DNA from 3 places in the Pseudomonas sp. FW305-20 genome. Region 3 is predicted to be linked to each of the others. Evidence: predicted binding sites of a transcription regulator. Region 3 holds the regulator's gene; each other region holds the start of a gene.

Region 1 (4,157 bases), on a different contig from region 3:
GAAGCCACCGGCAAATACATTTTCGTCAACCGCACCGGGATGAAAGTGCTGGAACGCAGCCGCACCGGCCTGGCGCTGGAATTCCGTCGTGGCGCGGTGCGCACACTGGACGACACTTTGCTGTTCGACCGGGCGCTGGAGTCGGTGATTGGCAACCTGCGGCGCCTCAATCGCGGCAAGTGATCGCGCCCGGAGGGGCTATCGCGGCATACTGGGCGCCAACACAGTCGTCGTTGAAGGAACCTGTATGCAGTTGGACCCCGCGAGCGGTTGGTGTCAGGGCGTAGATATTTGCCCATCGCCCAACTTCAATGCGCGCCCCTCGGATGAAATTTCCCTGCTGGTGATCCACAACATCAGCCTGCCGCCTGCGCAATTCGCCACCGGCAAGGTGCAGGCGTTTTTCCAGAATCGTCTGGATGTCACGGAACATCCCTACTTTGAAGGGATCGCCGACCTGCGTGTATCTGCGCACTTTCTGATCGAACGTGACGGCACCGTCACTCAGTTTGTCTCTTGTCTTGAGCGTGCCTGGCATGCCGGCGTCTCGAGTTTCGAAGGACGGGAAACCTGTAACGATTTTTCCGTGGGCATTGAACTTGAAGGCACGGATGATCTGCCGTTCACCGATGCCCAGTATCAAGCGTTGACGACCCTGACCCGGCAGTTGCAAAGCACGTTCACGGCCATCACCGCAGAGCGCATTTGCGGGCATAGCGACATTGCACCGGGGCGTAAAACCGATCCCGGGCCTGCATTCGACTGGGCACGCTATCGCGCCGCCCTGGCAAAAGAGGAACAACAATGAGTTTTCTGGTGTTGCTGTTGGCGGTCTGGATCGAGAAATTCTCGGCCCTGCGTCATCGGATTCAGCGCGATGGTGGATGGGTTCGCGAGCTGAACAAGCTTGAGGTCAGTCCGCGTCTGGCGAAAAGTCCGTGGCTGATCCTGGTGATACTGGTGTTGTTGCCAGTGGCATTGCTGGGTTTGCTGCTACTGGTTCTGGACCCGGTGGCTTACGGTCTGCTGGCGTTGCCGGTGCACCTGCTGGTGGTGATTTACAGTCTGGGCCGCGGTGATCTGCTGGCCGGTCTGGGGCCGTTTCGCGATGCCTGGCGCCGGGAAGACCTGCAAGCGGCCGCTCATGTAGCGGACCGTGATGTGGGTATCTGCGCCGATAGCGGCGAACAATTGCTGGAACGGGTCGAAGGGCATTTGCTGTGGGAGGCTTATCAGGGCTTTTTCGCGGTGATTTTCTGGTACTTCCTGCTGGGGCCGGTCGCAGCCCTGAGCTATCGACTGCTGGCCCTGGCCGAAGAACATGGGCAGACCCCGGCCGTGGTCGAGCGCGCCGCAAAACTGCGTCATGCGTTCGACTGGGTGCCGGTGCGTCTGTTGGCGGCGAGTTTTGCGTTGGTCGGCAACTTTGTCGCGGTCGGCCGGGTAATGTTGAACGAGCTGCTGAACTGGAACATCAGCGCCGCCCAATTGATCGAGAAGGTGGGCTTGGTGGCCGGTGAAATTCCGGCGCCAATGGTCGGGCCTGACGGCATCAACAGCCTCGACCGGATCTGGGAACTGCTGCTGCGCGCGGCAGTGCTCTGGTATGCCGGTTTCGCGCTGTGGACCGTTCTTGCTTAGTTCTGGAGTGGACTCCGTTGTGGTGAGGGGGCTTGCCCCCGTTGGGTCGCGAAGCGGCCCCTAGCATTTTTCCAGTCAAACTGTGCAATCAGGTTCTGCGACTGCTTCGCAGCCGAACGGGGGCAAGCCCCCTCGCCACAGGGGTATCTATCGTCCTAAGTGTGCATCTCGCCGTTAACCTTAAGTTACAAAACATCCCGCCGATTTAAGCTATACAGAGACAGCGCCGAATAGTGGCTATCTGCTCTCGACCTGCGCCTGCCAATAAAAATAAGAAATCGAAGGGAGACTTCATAGTGAAGAGCTTGCTCTATCCCGCCGTCGCGCTGATGAACCGCCTGAGCTTTGGCATGAAGTTCAGCCTGATCAGCGTGCTGTTCCTTGTGCCGATGCTGGTGACCAACTTCTATCTGGTGCGCGATTCTTATCGAGAATTCCAGGGCACCCGGGTCGAGCTGCAGAGCCTTGACCTGTTGGGCAGCAGCCTGACGTTGCGGCGCGATCTGGAAACCCTGAACAACCTGGTGCAGATCAACGTCACCCTTGGTCAGTCCGGCAAGGCCGGCAATGTCGAGTCGCAGATCAGTACCCTGGGGCAAAATGTGCTGACCCGTTTGCAAGGGCTGACGGCGATGACCACGGACCCCGAGCAGATCACGGTTTTCGATGGCAAACGCGATGAGATGATCGCCGCGTTCAAGGCCCAGCAAGCGGAAAGCTCCCTGCAAAGCAAAAGTGCGATGATCGGCAAGCTGCTCGGCAACGCCCAAATTTTCAGCCAGGTCATCGCCAGTCAGGCCGGCCTCAGCCGCGACACCCAGAGCGACATGCGCCAGCTCAGCGAACTCATTACCAATGTCACCCCGCCCGTGACCCAGCTTCTGGGCGAAGGCCGGGCGATGGGCTCTTTTTCGCTGGGGCAGGGTTTTCTCAACTCGGCATCGAGTACCCGTTTTGATGAGTTGCTGGCGCAGATCGAAAAACTGCAGGCCGAATATGCCCTGAAGTTGCAGGACGCGCTGGGCTCCAGCAAAGCGGCACGCGAAACCCTGGCGGCGCAGGCCGAAAACAGCAAGGCATCGCTGAAAAAGGCCAGTGAACTGTTCGAAGAACAGGTAGTGATGGCCGACACGCTGGATGCGCCCTGGCAGGGCTTTTACGACCAGGTCACGGGCCTGATGGACCAGACCTACCAACTCAACGAAGCCACGCTGAAGTTTCTTGGCACCCAATTGCAGCAGCGACTGGAGCAGAACCGCACCCACATGGTCTTGCAGGCCTTGGCGCTGTCGGTGGTGTTCGTGTTGATTTTTTACCTCTATGGCGGCTTCTACGCCTCGACCCGCACCACCCTCAAGCGTCTTGGCGCGGTGATGGACAAGGTCGCGGCCGGCGACATGACAGTGACCTTCAGCGCCAACAGCCGCGATGAACTGGGCGAGCTGGGCGAGGTGTTCAACGGCACCGTGAAGAAAATCCATGACCTGATCGAGCGGGTTGGCCAGACCGTCAGTGAGGTAGAGCGCCAGGCCGGGCAGGTGGAGAACGTTTCCGCCCGGAGCAACCAGGCGGTGGCGGGGCAGCGCACGCAGATCGAGCAGGTCGCCACGGCCATGAACCAGATGTCCGCCACCTCCCTGGAGGTTGCACGCAGTGCCGCGGCAGCGGTCAGCAGCGCTCATAGCGTCAACGATGAGACCATCAGCGGTCGTGGGCTGGTGGAATCCCAGCAGGGCAGCATCGCGGCACTGGCCAGTGAGATCGACCAGTCGGTGCTGGTGATCAATCAACTGGCCAGCGACAGCCAGTCCATCAGCCGTGTGCTGGAGGTGATCAAGAGCATCGCCGAACAGACCAACCTCTTGGCGCTCAACGCGGCCATCGAAGCCGCTCGGGCCGGTGAGCAAGGTCGTGGTTTTGCGGTGGTGGCGGACGAGGTCCGGACCCTGGCCAAGCGCACCCAGCAATCTACCGAGGAAATCGAGCAGATGATCGCCAAGCTGCACAGCGGTGTCGGCGCTGCGGTGAAGGCGATGGGTACCAGTCATCAGATGGCCAACGGCACGGTGGGGCAGTCGGAAAAGGTTCAGCAAGCGCTGGAAAACATCCTCGGTGCGGTCGGCATGATCGTCGATCAGAACCAACAGATCGCCGCCGCGGTAGAGCAGCAGACCGCCGTGGCCCATGACATCGACCAGAATATTGTCGAAATCAACCGCGCCGGTGAGCGTACTGCCGAAGGTGCGCACCAGACTGAGGATGCCAGTCGTGCGTTGTCGGCTCAGGTGGTGGAATTGAAGCAGCTGATCAGCGCGTTCCGGGTTTAAGCAGGATCGTTCCCACGCTCTGCGTGGGAATGCAGCCCGGGACGCTCCGCGTCCCAAAAGTCGTGACGCAGAGCGTCACAGGAGGCGTTACCACGCAGAGCGTGGGAACGATCGGTGACTAACGCCAGTTGAACAGTTCACAGGCATTTGCAGTGCTGGCGACGGCCAGTTGTTCAGGCGTGATCGCCA
Region 2 (4,157 bases), on a different contig from region 3:
TCCCGGCCTTTGCGGTCGGGGCGGTCGATCAGAATCTGCCGATCGAAGCGCCCGGCCCGCAACAACGCCGGATCAAGGACCTCCGGACGGTTGGTCGCGGCCAGCAACACCACGCCCTCGCGGGGATCGAAGCCATCCAGCTCGGCCAGTAACTGGTTGAGGGTCTGTTCTTTTTCGTCATTGCCGCCCAGCGTACCGACGCCGCGCATCTTGCCCAGCGCATCGAGTTCATCGATGAAGATGATGCAGGGTGCTGCCTGCCGTGCCTGTTCGAAAAGGTCGCGGACCCGGGCGGCACCGACCCCGACGAACATCTCGACGAACTCGGAGCCGGAGATCGAGAAAAATGGCACACCGGCTTCACCGGCGATGGCTTTGGCCACCAGCGTCTTGCCGGTGCCGGGCGGGCCGACCAGCAAGGTTCCCTTGGGAATGTGTGCGCCCAGGCGTTCGTATCGGGCCGTGTCCTTGAGAAACGAGACGATTTCCACCAGCTCGGCCTTGGCTTCGTCGATGCCTGCGACATCGGCGAAGGTCACGCCAGTGTCGCGTTCGACAAACACCTTGGCCCGGGATTTACCGACATTCATCAAACCGCCAAGACCTTGTTTGTCCACCATCCCGCGAAACAGAAAATTCCAGAACACCATGATCAGGACAAAGGGCAACAGCCAGCCCAACAGGCTGCTCATAAAGGTGTTTTCGATGATTCCGGTAAAACTGGCGCCTGATTGAGAGAGTTCTGTCGCCAGCGCCGGATCGACCCGCACGGTGGAGAACCGATCGCGTCCGTTGATGGGCTCTTGCAACTTGCCGCTGATCTGATCCTTGTTGACCTGCAAATCACTGACTTTTTGCTCGTTCAACAATTGCAGAAACTGGCTGTACGGGAGGGGCTGCACCGCCTGGCGCTCGCCAAAGAAAATCTGCATGAGGCTCAGCACGATAAAAGCGATCGCGAAGTAGGACAGATTCCACTGCTCATTCTTTTTCATGGCCTTGGCTCAGCATCAGCATCAGCATGAGAACGCAGGGTCGTCAAAAACGAGCCACGCACGCCTGATGCTGGTTTAACACTTGAACCTGTGGGAGCGAGCAGGCTCGCTCCCACAGGTTTATGCACATCAACTGACTGGCATTAAACCGCGCCCGCCCGGTTATTTTTAGACCCCATCAAAAAAGCCCCGTGCCGGCTTCCCGACAAGGGGCTTTTCTGGCGTGAAGGGTTGTCTCGAATTCAACCGGATTTGATTTGCACCTTTTTGTCCGCTTTCATCGCTTCCGGCTTTTTCGGCAGCGAAATACTCAGTACGCCATTGCTGAATGTGGCTTCGATCTTGTCGCCGTCGACACCTTTTGGCAGGCTGAATGCTCGCTCGAAGGCGCCATAGTGACGCTCTGACAGGTGATAGCCCTTTCTTTTTTCTTCCTTGTCCTCCTTCTTTTCACCCTTGATGATCAAATTGCCGTTGGACAATTTGATGTCGATATTTTCCTGGTCCATGCCTGGCAATTCAGCGGTGATTTCGAAGCTTTCATCTTTCTCGGTAATGTCCACCGCAGGCAGGCTGCGGCCGATAAATTCCCGACTCCAGAACGGTTCGACATCGAACAGCCCTCGCCGAAAAGGCGTCAGCCCCGAGCCACGATTGAAGTCTTCGAACAGGTGATCGACCTGCTGGCGCAGTTTTTCCAGAGGACGCCAAGGGTCTGATGTAGCCGTCGGTTGCTGACTGGTTTTTTCATCGTCGGTCTGTACCGGCATTTTCTTCTCGAAATTGGCCATTTTTCATTCCTCCTATCGAGTACTGCGGTGGGCCGGGAACAACTCGGAGGCCGGTCCACCACGACAAATTCAGGCCTTGCCCTGAAAGATTAGTATTCCTGCGACCGCCAGACCGACCAACAGTCGGTTTCTGACGGTGAGCCGTCTATTTCGAGAGCTTGCGCGCACCGATGACTGGTGAGAATTCTGTTTGTAACTATTCGAAGAAAACCCGTCGGTAAGAAGGTTGTGCGAGTACCAATACTCAAGTAATCCGATTGCCCGCCGAAAATGCAGGTGGAACCTTCGTGCAGGTTCGACGCAATTCCCATTATTAGAATTTTGCTGAGTGTGCAGCCAGATCAAGGAAGATCCGGTCGCTCGGCCAGGAGCTGTCATGTCTCAACCTCGTGCCCGGATCGCCTCACAGCTTGGTCTTGCGCTTGCCGTGATACTGGCGATCGTCATCAGCGGCAGTACCGTGTTCGCCCTGCGTTCGCTGGACACCGCCAACCTCGCCACCCGCGAAGAGCACCTGGCCAGTGAAGCCCGGTTGCTGGCCGATCAATTGAGCACCTTTCACGGCACATTGCGTGAAAGCACCCAGCGTCTGGCCGGCCTGTTCGAGAAACGCTTCAACGCGGGCCTGAGCGTGCATCCGGACGAGCCGGTAACCGTGGCGGGCATCCAGACGCCGGGTCTGCATCTGGGCGCCGAAGTGTTGAACAACAACTTCAAGGAAGTCGACGAGTTCAAGCAAATGACGGCGGGTGTGGCCACGGTGTTCGTGCGTAGCGGCGACGACTTCATTCGGGTCAGCACCAATGTCAGCAAACAGGACGGCAACCGGGCTATCGGCACCGTGCTCGATCACGCGAACCCGGCATACACCCGTTTGATGGCGGGGCAGAGCTTCGTCGGTCGGTCGTTGCTTTTCGAACGCTTCTACATGTCGCAGTACACCCCCGTACGGGACACCAGCGGTAAGGTCATTGCCGTGTTGTACGTAGGATTCGACTACACCGACGCGCAGAACGCGCAGTTCGCCAACCTCAAGCGCTTCCGCATCGGCCAGACCGGCTCTCTGGCGTTGCTCGATGAGCAGAACAAATGGCTGGTGCCGATCGCCGGCGTGCAAGCACTGGAGCGGGCTGTCCCCGCGATCAACAGCCTGGTGAAGACTCCGGGCAAGGGCGAGTTCTGGAGCGACAAGGCCGAAGATTTCTACAGCATTGCCGTACCGTTTGAAGACGGTCCATGGTCGGTCGTGGCGAGCATGCCGAAAACCGAAATCCGTGCCGTGACGTGGAGTGTCGGCATTCAATTGGCGATTGGCAGTCTGGCGGCGATGTTGATCGCTGTGGGCTCGGCAGTCTGGTTGCTACGCAGCAAGCTCGCCCCCTTGGGTGATCTGGTGCGACAGGCCGAAGCCTTGGGCGCCGGTGATTTGAGCGTGCGGCTGAACGTATCGAGCAACGACGAAATCGGCCAGTTGGCCCGTGCGTTCAACCAGATGAGCCAGGCGCTGTCGACCATGGTCGAGCACATCCGCAAGGCCTCGCAAGAGGTCAACAGCCGTGCCCAGGCCTTGTCCGGTCTCTCCGGTGGCGCCTATGAAGGGATGGAGCAGCAGTCGGGCGAAATCACCAGCATGGCCGGCGCGGTGGAAGAGTTCAGCGCCACGTCTTTGAACATTGCCGACAACATGGGCAGCACTCAGCGTCTGGCTCAAGAAAACGCACAACAAACCCAGATCGGTCGTACGTCGATGGACGAAGCGTCCTCGTCCCTGGAGCAAATCGCTGGCGCGCTGAACAGCACGGCGACGGTGATCAATACCTTGGGCCAGCGCTCCCAGGAAATCGGCGGCATTGTCGGGGTGATCACCTCGATCGCCGAGCAAACCAACTTGCTGGCGCTCAACGCCGCCATCGAAGCCGCGCGCGCCGGCGAACAGGGGCGTGGTTTTGCCGTCGTGGCTGATGAAGTTCGTAATCTGGCGTCGCGCACCCGCCAGGCGACGGACGAGATTTCCGGGATGATCCAGAGCATTCAGCTGGAAACCGGGAACGCCATCAGCACCATGGAGCAGGGTAACTTGCTGATGCAGGAAGGCCTGTCGCGCAACGCCAACGTCGCGTCGGCGCTGGCGCGGATTGACGAGCAAAGCCGTTCGGCCGGGCAGCAATTCGCCGCCATCACCACCGCGACCCAGGAACAAAGCAGCACCGCGACCCTGCTCAGCAGCAATCTGCAAAGCATCGCCTTGGCGAACAGTGAGCAGCGAGAAGTCGTGTCGAACCTGGCTGTGACGGCCAAAGAGCTGGAGAAGCTCGCGGCGGACTTGCGTCATGAGGTTGACCGGTTTCGTTGAGTCGCCTCTGAAATCGCC
Region 3 (4,157 bases):
TCCAGCGCATCAACGGCAAAGTTGCCCTTGCCGTGCAGTTGATCGAGCAGTGCTTCGAACTCGTCGTCGGTGATATCGGAGCTGTCGCCTGGCGCTTTCGGGGCAACCGGTGCGGCTGGCGCCGAGGCTACCGCATCGACGGCGAACTGGCCTTTACCGTGCAGTTGATCGAGCAACGACTCGAACTCGGCATCGGTGATTTCGTCGCTGCCCGCTGCATTGCTGCTCGGCGCTGGCACAACTGCCGGGGCTTCTGCCTGAGCCTTGACGGCGTTCAGCGAGTCCAGCAGTTGTTCGAATTCGTTATCGGTGATGTCACCCGACTCGCTCTCGGCGGCAGGTTCTTCCACCACGCCAGCGACCGGTGCCGTTTCATCGGCGGTTTTCGGCTCGGCCAAACGGGCCAGTGCCGCCAGCAATTCTGGTGTGGCAGCCGTGATCGGGCTGCGCTCGCGGACTTCGGTGAACATGCCGTTCACCGCATCCAGCGCTTCAAGAACCACGTCCATCAGTTCCGAGTCGACGCGACGTTCACCCTTGCGCAGGATGTCGAACACGTTCTCGGCGATGTGACAGCACTCCACCAGCTCGTTGAGCTGGAGGAAGCCGGCGCCTCCTTTTACAGTGTGAAAACCGCGAAAAATTGCATTGAGCAAGTCCGCATCATCAGGTCGGCTTTCAAGCTCGACCAGCTGTTCGGACAGTTGCTCTAGAATCTCGCCGGCCTCAACCAGGAAATCCTGAAGGATCTCTTCATCGGCGCCGAAGCTCATGTGTAGGGGTGCTCCTAGAATCCAAGGCTGGAAAGCAAATCGTCTACATCGTCCTGACCGGACACAACGTCTTCTCTTTTATCGGCATGAATCTGCGGACCTTCACCCTGAGAGAGATGTTTTTGCGGATCTTTTTCTGCCAGCATCGCTTCACGGTCATGTTCGATGCCCGCAAAGCGGTCCACCTGACTGGCCATAAGCACGAGCTTGAGCAGGTTGCTTTCAACTTCGGTGACCAGTTGGGTCACGCGCTTGATCACCTGACCGGTGAGGTCCTGGTAATCCTGAGCGAGCAGAATGTCGTTGAGGTTGCTCGACACAACGCGATTGTCTTCGCTGCTGCGTGTCAGGAAACCGTCGACTCGCCGAGCCAGCTCGCGGAACTCTTCAGCCCCGACTTCGCGACGCATGAACCGTCCCCAATCGGTGCTCAAGGCCTGGGCTTCGTTGCTCAGGCCGTTGACCAGCGGCGTGGCGTTTTCCACCAGGTCCATGGTGCGGTTGGCCGCGGCTTCGGTCAGCTTGACCACATAACCCAAGCGCTCGGTGGCATCCGTGATCTGCGAGACCTCCTCGGCTTGCGGCATGTTCGGGTCAATCTGGAAATTGACGATCGCACTATGCAGCTCGCGAGTGAGCTTGCCCACTTCCTGATACAGGCCACGGTCACGGGTCTGATTGAGCTCATGGATCAGTTGCACAGCGTCGCCGAACCTGCCTTTTTCAAGGCTTTCGACCAGTTCGACCGCGTGTTTTTTCAGGGTCGATTCGAAATCGCCCTGTGAAGACTCGTTATGCTCCATAGCTCCCCCGTGGCGAAGTGGATCAACCGATGCGTTCGAAAATCTTTTCGATTTTGTCTTTCAACGCCTGGGCCGTGAAGGGTTTGACCACATAGCCGTTAACACCGGCCTGGGCCGCTTCGATGATCTGCTCGCGCTTGGCTTCAGCGGTGACCATCAGCACTGGCAGGTGCTTGAGCTTTTCATCCGCGCGTACGTGACGCAGCAGATCGATGCCGGTCATGCCAGGCATGTTCCAGTCCGTTACCAGAAAGTCGATGCTGCCGCTGTTGAGGACCGGGATCGCAGTGATGCCATCGTCAGCCTCGACCGTGTTGGTGAACCCAAGGTCACGCAACAGGTTTTTTATGATCCGCCGCATCGTTGAGAAGTCATCAACGATGAGGATTTTCATGTTCTTGTCCAATTCGACCTCCAAGCAGTCTTAAACGCGCCCAGCACCTGGACACGCCATTTCAATCAATCCGGCAATGCACTCGATGACTGTCTGGAGCACAACAGATCGTGACCGGCAAGGTTCAACACCCCACCAGCCGCGTTCGCAGTGCCCCCACACTGCCTTCAGCGCGCTCGCCACTCCCCCAAACGCCCCCGCAAACGGGCCGCGCACTGGCTATGTAACTGGCTGACCCGCGATTCGCTGACCCCCAGGACCTCACCGATTTCCTTGAGGTTCAGCTCTTCGTCGTAGTACAGCGCCAACACCAGTCGCTCACGCTCCGGCAAATTGGCAATCGCGTCCGCCAGCGCCGCCTGGAAGCGTTCATCTTCCAGATCGCGTGACGGCTCCAGATGTGCACTCGCGCCATCCTCGTGCAGCCCTTCGTGTTCGCCGTCCTGCAACAGATCGTCGAAACTGAATAACCGGCTACCCAGGGTGTCGTTCAAAATCCCGTAATAATCGTCGAGACTCAATTGGAGTTCGGCCGCAACTTCGTGATCTTTAGCGTCACGGCCGGTTTTAGCTTCAATCGAGCGAATGGCGTCGCTGACCATCCGGGTATTGCGGTGGACCGAACGTGGCGCCCAGTCCCCCTTGCGTACTTCGTCGAGCATCGCGCCGCGGATTCGAATGCCCGCGTACGTCTCGAAACTCGCGCCTTTGCTGGCGTCGTATTTGGTCGACACTTCAAGCAGGCCGATCATCCCGGCCTGGATCAGGTCTTCGACCTGGACACTGGCCGGCAGACGCGCCAGCAAGTGGTAGGCAATGCGTTTAACCAGTGGCGCGTAACGCTCGATCAGCTCGTACTGCGCGTCACGTGCCGACTTCTTGTAAAGGTTGTAGCCACCGGCTGTCATAGCACAGGTCCTGCGGTCTGTTGCACGAGGCGCTCGACGAAAAACTCCAGGTGCCCACGCGGGTTGGCAGGCAGCGGCCAGGTATCGACCTTCTGGGCAATGGCCTTGAACGCCAGTGAGCACTTGGACCGCGGGAAGGCTTCGTAGACGGCGCGCTGCTTCTGCACAGCCTTGCGCACGCTTTCGTCGTAAGGCACCGCGCCGACGTATTGTAAGGCGACGTCCAGGAAGCGATCCGTGACCTTGGTCAACTTGGCGAACAGGTTGCGCCCTTCCTGCGGGCTCTGGGCCATGTTGGCCAGGACGCGGAAGCGGTTCATGCCGTAATCGCGGTTCAGCAGTTTGATCAGTGCGTAAGCATCGGTAATCGAGGTCGGTTCGTCGCAGACCACCAGCAAGACTTCTTGCGCTGCACGGACGAAACTGACGACCGAGTCACCAATGCCCGCCGCGGTGTCGATCACCAGCACGTCGAGGTTGTCGCCGATATCGCTGAACGCCTGGATCAGGCCGGCGTGCTGGGCCGGGCTCAAATGAACCATGCTCTGTGTGCCGGACGCGGCCGGAACGATGCGGATGCCGCCAGGGCCCTGCAACAGTACGTCGCGCAGCTCGCAGCGGCCTTCGATCACGTCGGCCAACGTACGTTTGGGTGTCAGCCCCAGCAGGACGTCGACGTTCGCCAGCCCCAGATCGGCGTCCAACAGCATGACGCGCCGACCGAGCTCAGCTAGAGCCAGGGACAAGTTCACTGACACGTTAGTCTTCCCGACGCCACCTTTGCCGCCGGTCACCGCGATCACCTGTACGGGATGCATGCTGCCCATGAATTTCTTTACCTTGTCTTACTTAGACGGAGGCCACATTACTGGCTGCGCGTTCATTAACTGAACAATGCATGGCAGGCCATCGATGTAGGTACAAAAACTGTCATTAGTACCTCAGCCCACCTGCTTGGTCGGGCTGTGGTAAATATCAGCGAACATGTCAGCCATGGCTTCTTCGCTGGGTTCTTCTTGCATTTGCACGCTTACAGCGCGACTGACCAACTGATGACGACGCGGCAGATGCAAATCATCCGGGATCCGCGGGCCATCGGTCAGGTAGGCCACCGGCAGTTCATGACTGATGGCCAGGCTCAACACCTCGCCCAGACTTGCCGTTTCATCCAGTTTAGTCAGGATGCAGCCAGCGAGCCCACAACGCTTGTAACTGTGATAAGCGGCCGTTAGAACCTGTTTCTGGCTGGTGGTTGCCAAAACCAGATAATTTTTCGATT

Evidence for each region. Region 3 encodes FliA, which starts transcription of late flagellar genes. Its sites were predicted from a motif close to CTAAAGTTTNNNNNNNNNNNGCCGNTAA; they were not measured.
Region 1: AC3WP4_RS17885 (methyl-accepting chemotaxis protein) is a predicted target of FliA. The motif match lies at 1,821-1,848, and genes of this name have one in related genera.
Region 2: AC3WP4_RS13280 (methyl-accepting chemotaxis protein) is a predicted target of FliA. The motif match lies at 2,030-2,057, and genes of this name have one in related genera.

Annotation. Positions count from the first base shown of each region.
Region 1 covers NZ_JBYTAJ010000020.1:9,214-13,370, reverse strand. Annotated here, with positions in the region: gene AC3WP4_RS17900 (DUF1631 domain-containing protein) at 1-183, shown strand, start outside; gene ampD (1,6-anhydro-N-acetylmuramyl-L-alanine amidase AmpD) at 248-808, shown strand; gene ampE (regulatory signaling modulator protein AmpE) at 805-1,641, shown strand; gene AC3WP4_RS17885 (methyl-accepting chemotaxis protein) at 1,938-3,968, shown strand; gene AC3WP4_RS17880 (TatD family hydrolase) at 4,087-4,157, opposite strand, start outside.
Region 2 covers NZ_JBYTAJ010000012.1:150,873-155,029, reverse strand. Annotated here, with positions in the region: gene ftsH (ATP-dependent zinc metalloprotease FtsH) at 1-995, opposite strand, end outside; gene AC3WP4_RS13285 (Hsp20/alpha crystallin family protein) at 1,238-1,786, opposite strand; gene AC3WP4_RS13280 (methyl-accepting chemotaxis protein) at 2,163-4,139, shown strand.
Region 3 covers NZ_JBYTAJ010000015.1:104,634-108,790, reverse strand. Annotated here, with positions in the region: gene AC3WP4_RS15300 (chemotaxis protein CheA) at 1-773, opposite strand, end outside; gene AC3WP4_RS15295 (protein phosphatase CheZ) at 788-1,576, opposite strand; gene AC3WP4_RS15290 (chemotaxis response regulator CheY) at 1,599-1,970, opposite strand; gene fliA (RNA polymerase sigma factor FliA) at 2,138-2,878, opposite strand; gene fleN (flagellar synthesis regulator FleN) at 2,875-3,705, opposite strand; gene flhF (flagellar biosynthesis GTPase FlhF) at 3,820-4,157, opposite strand, start outside.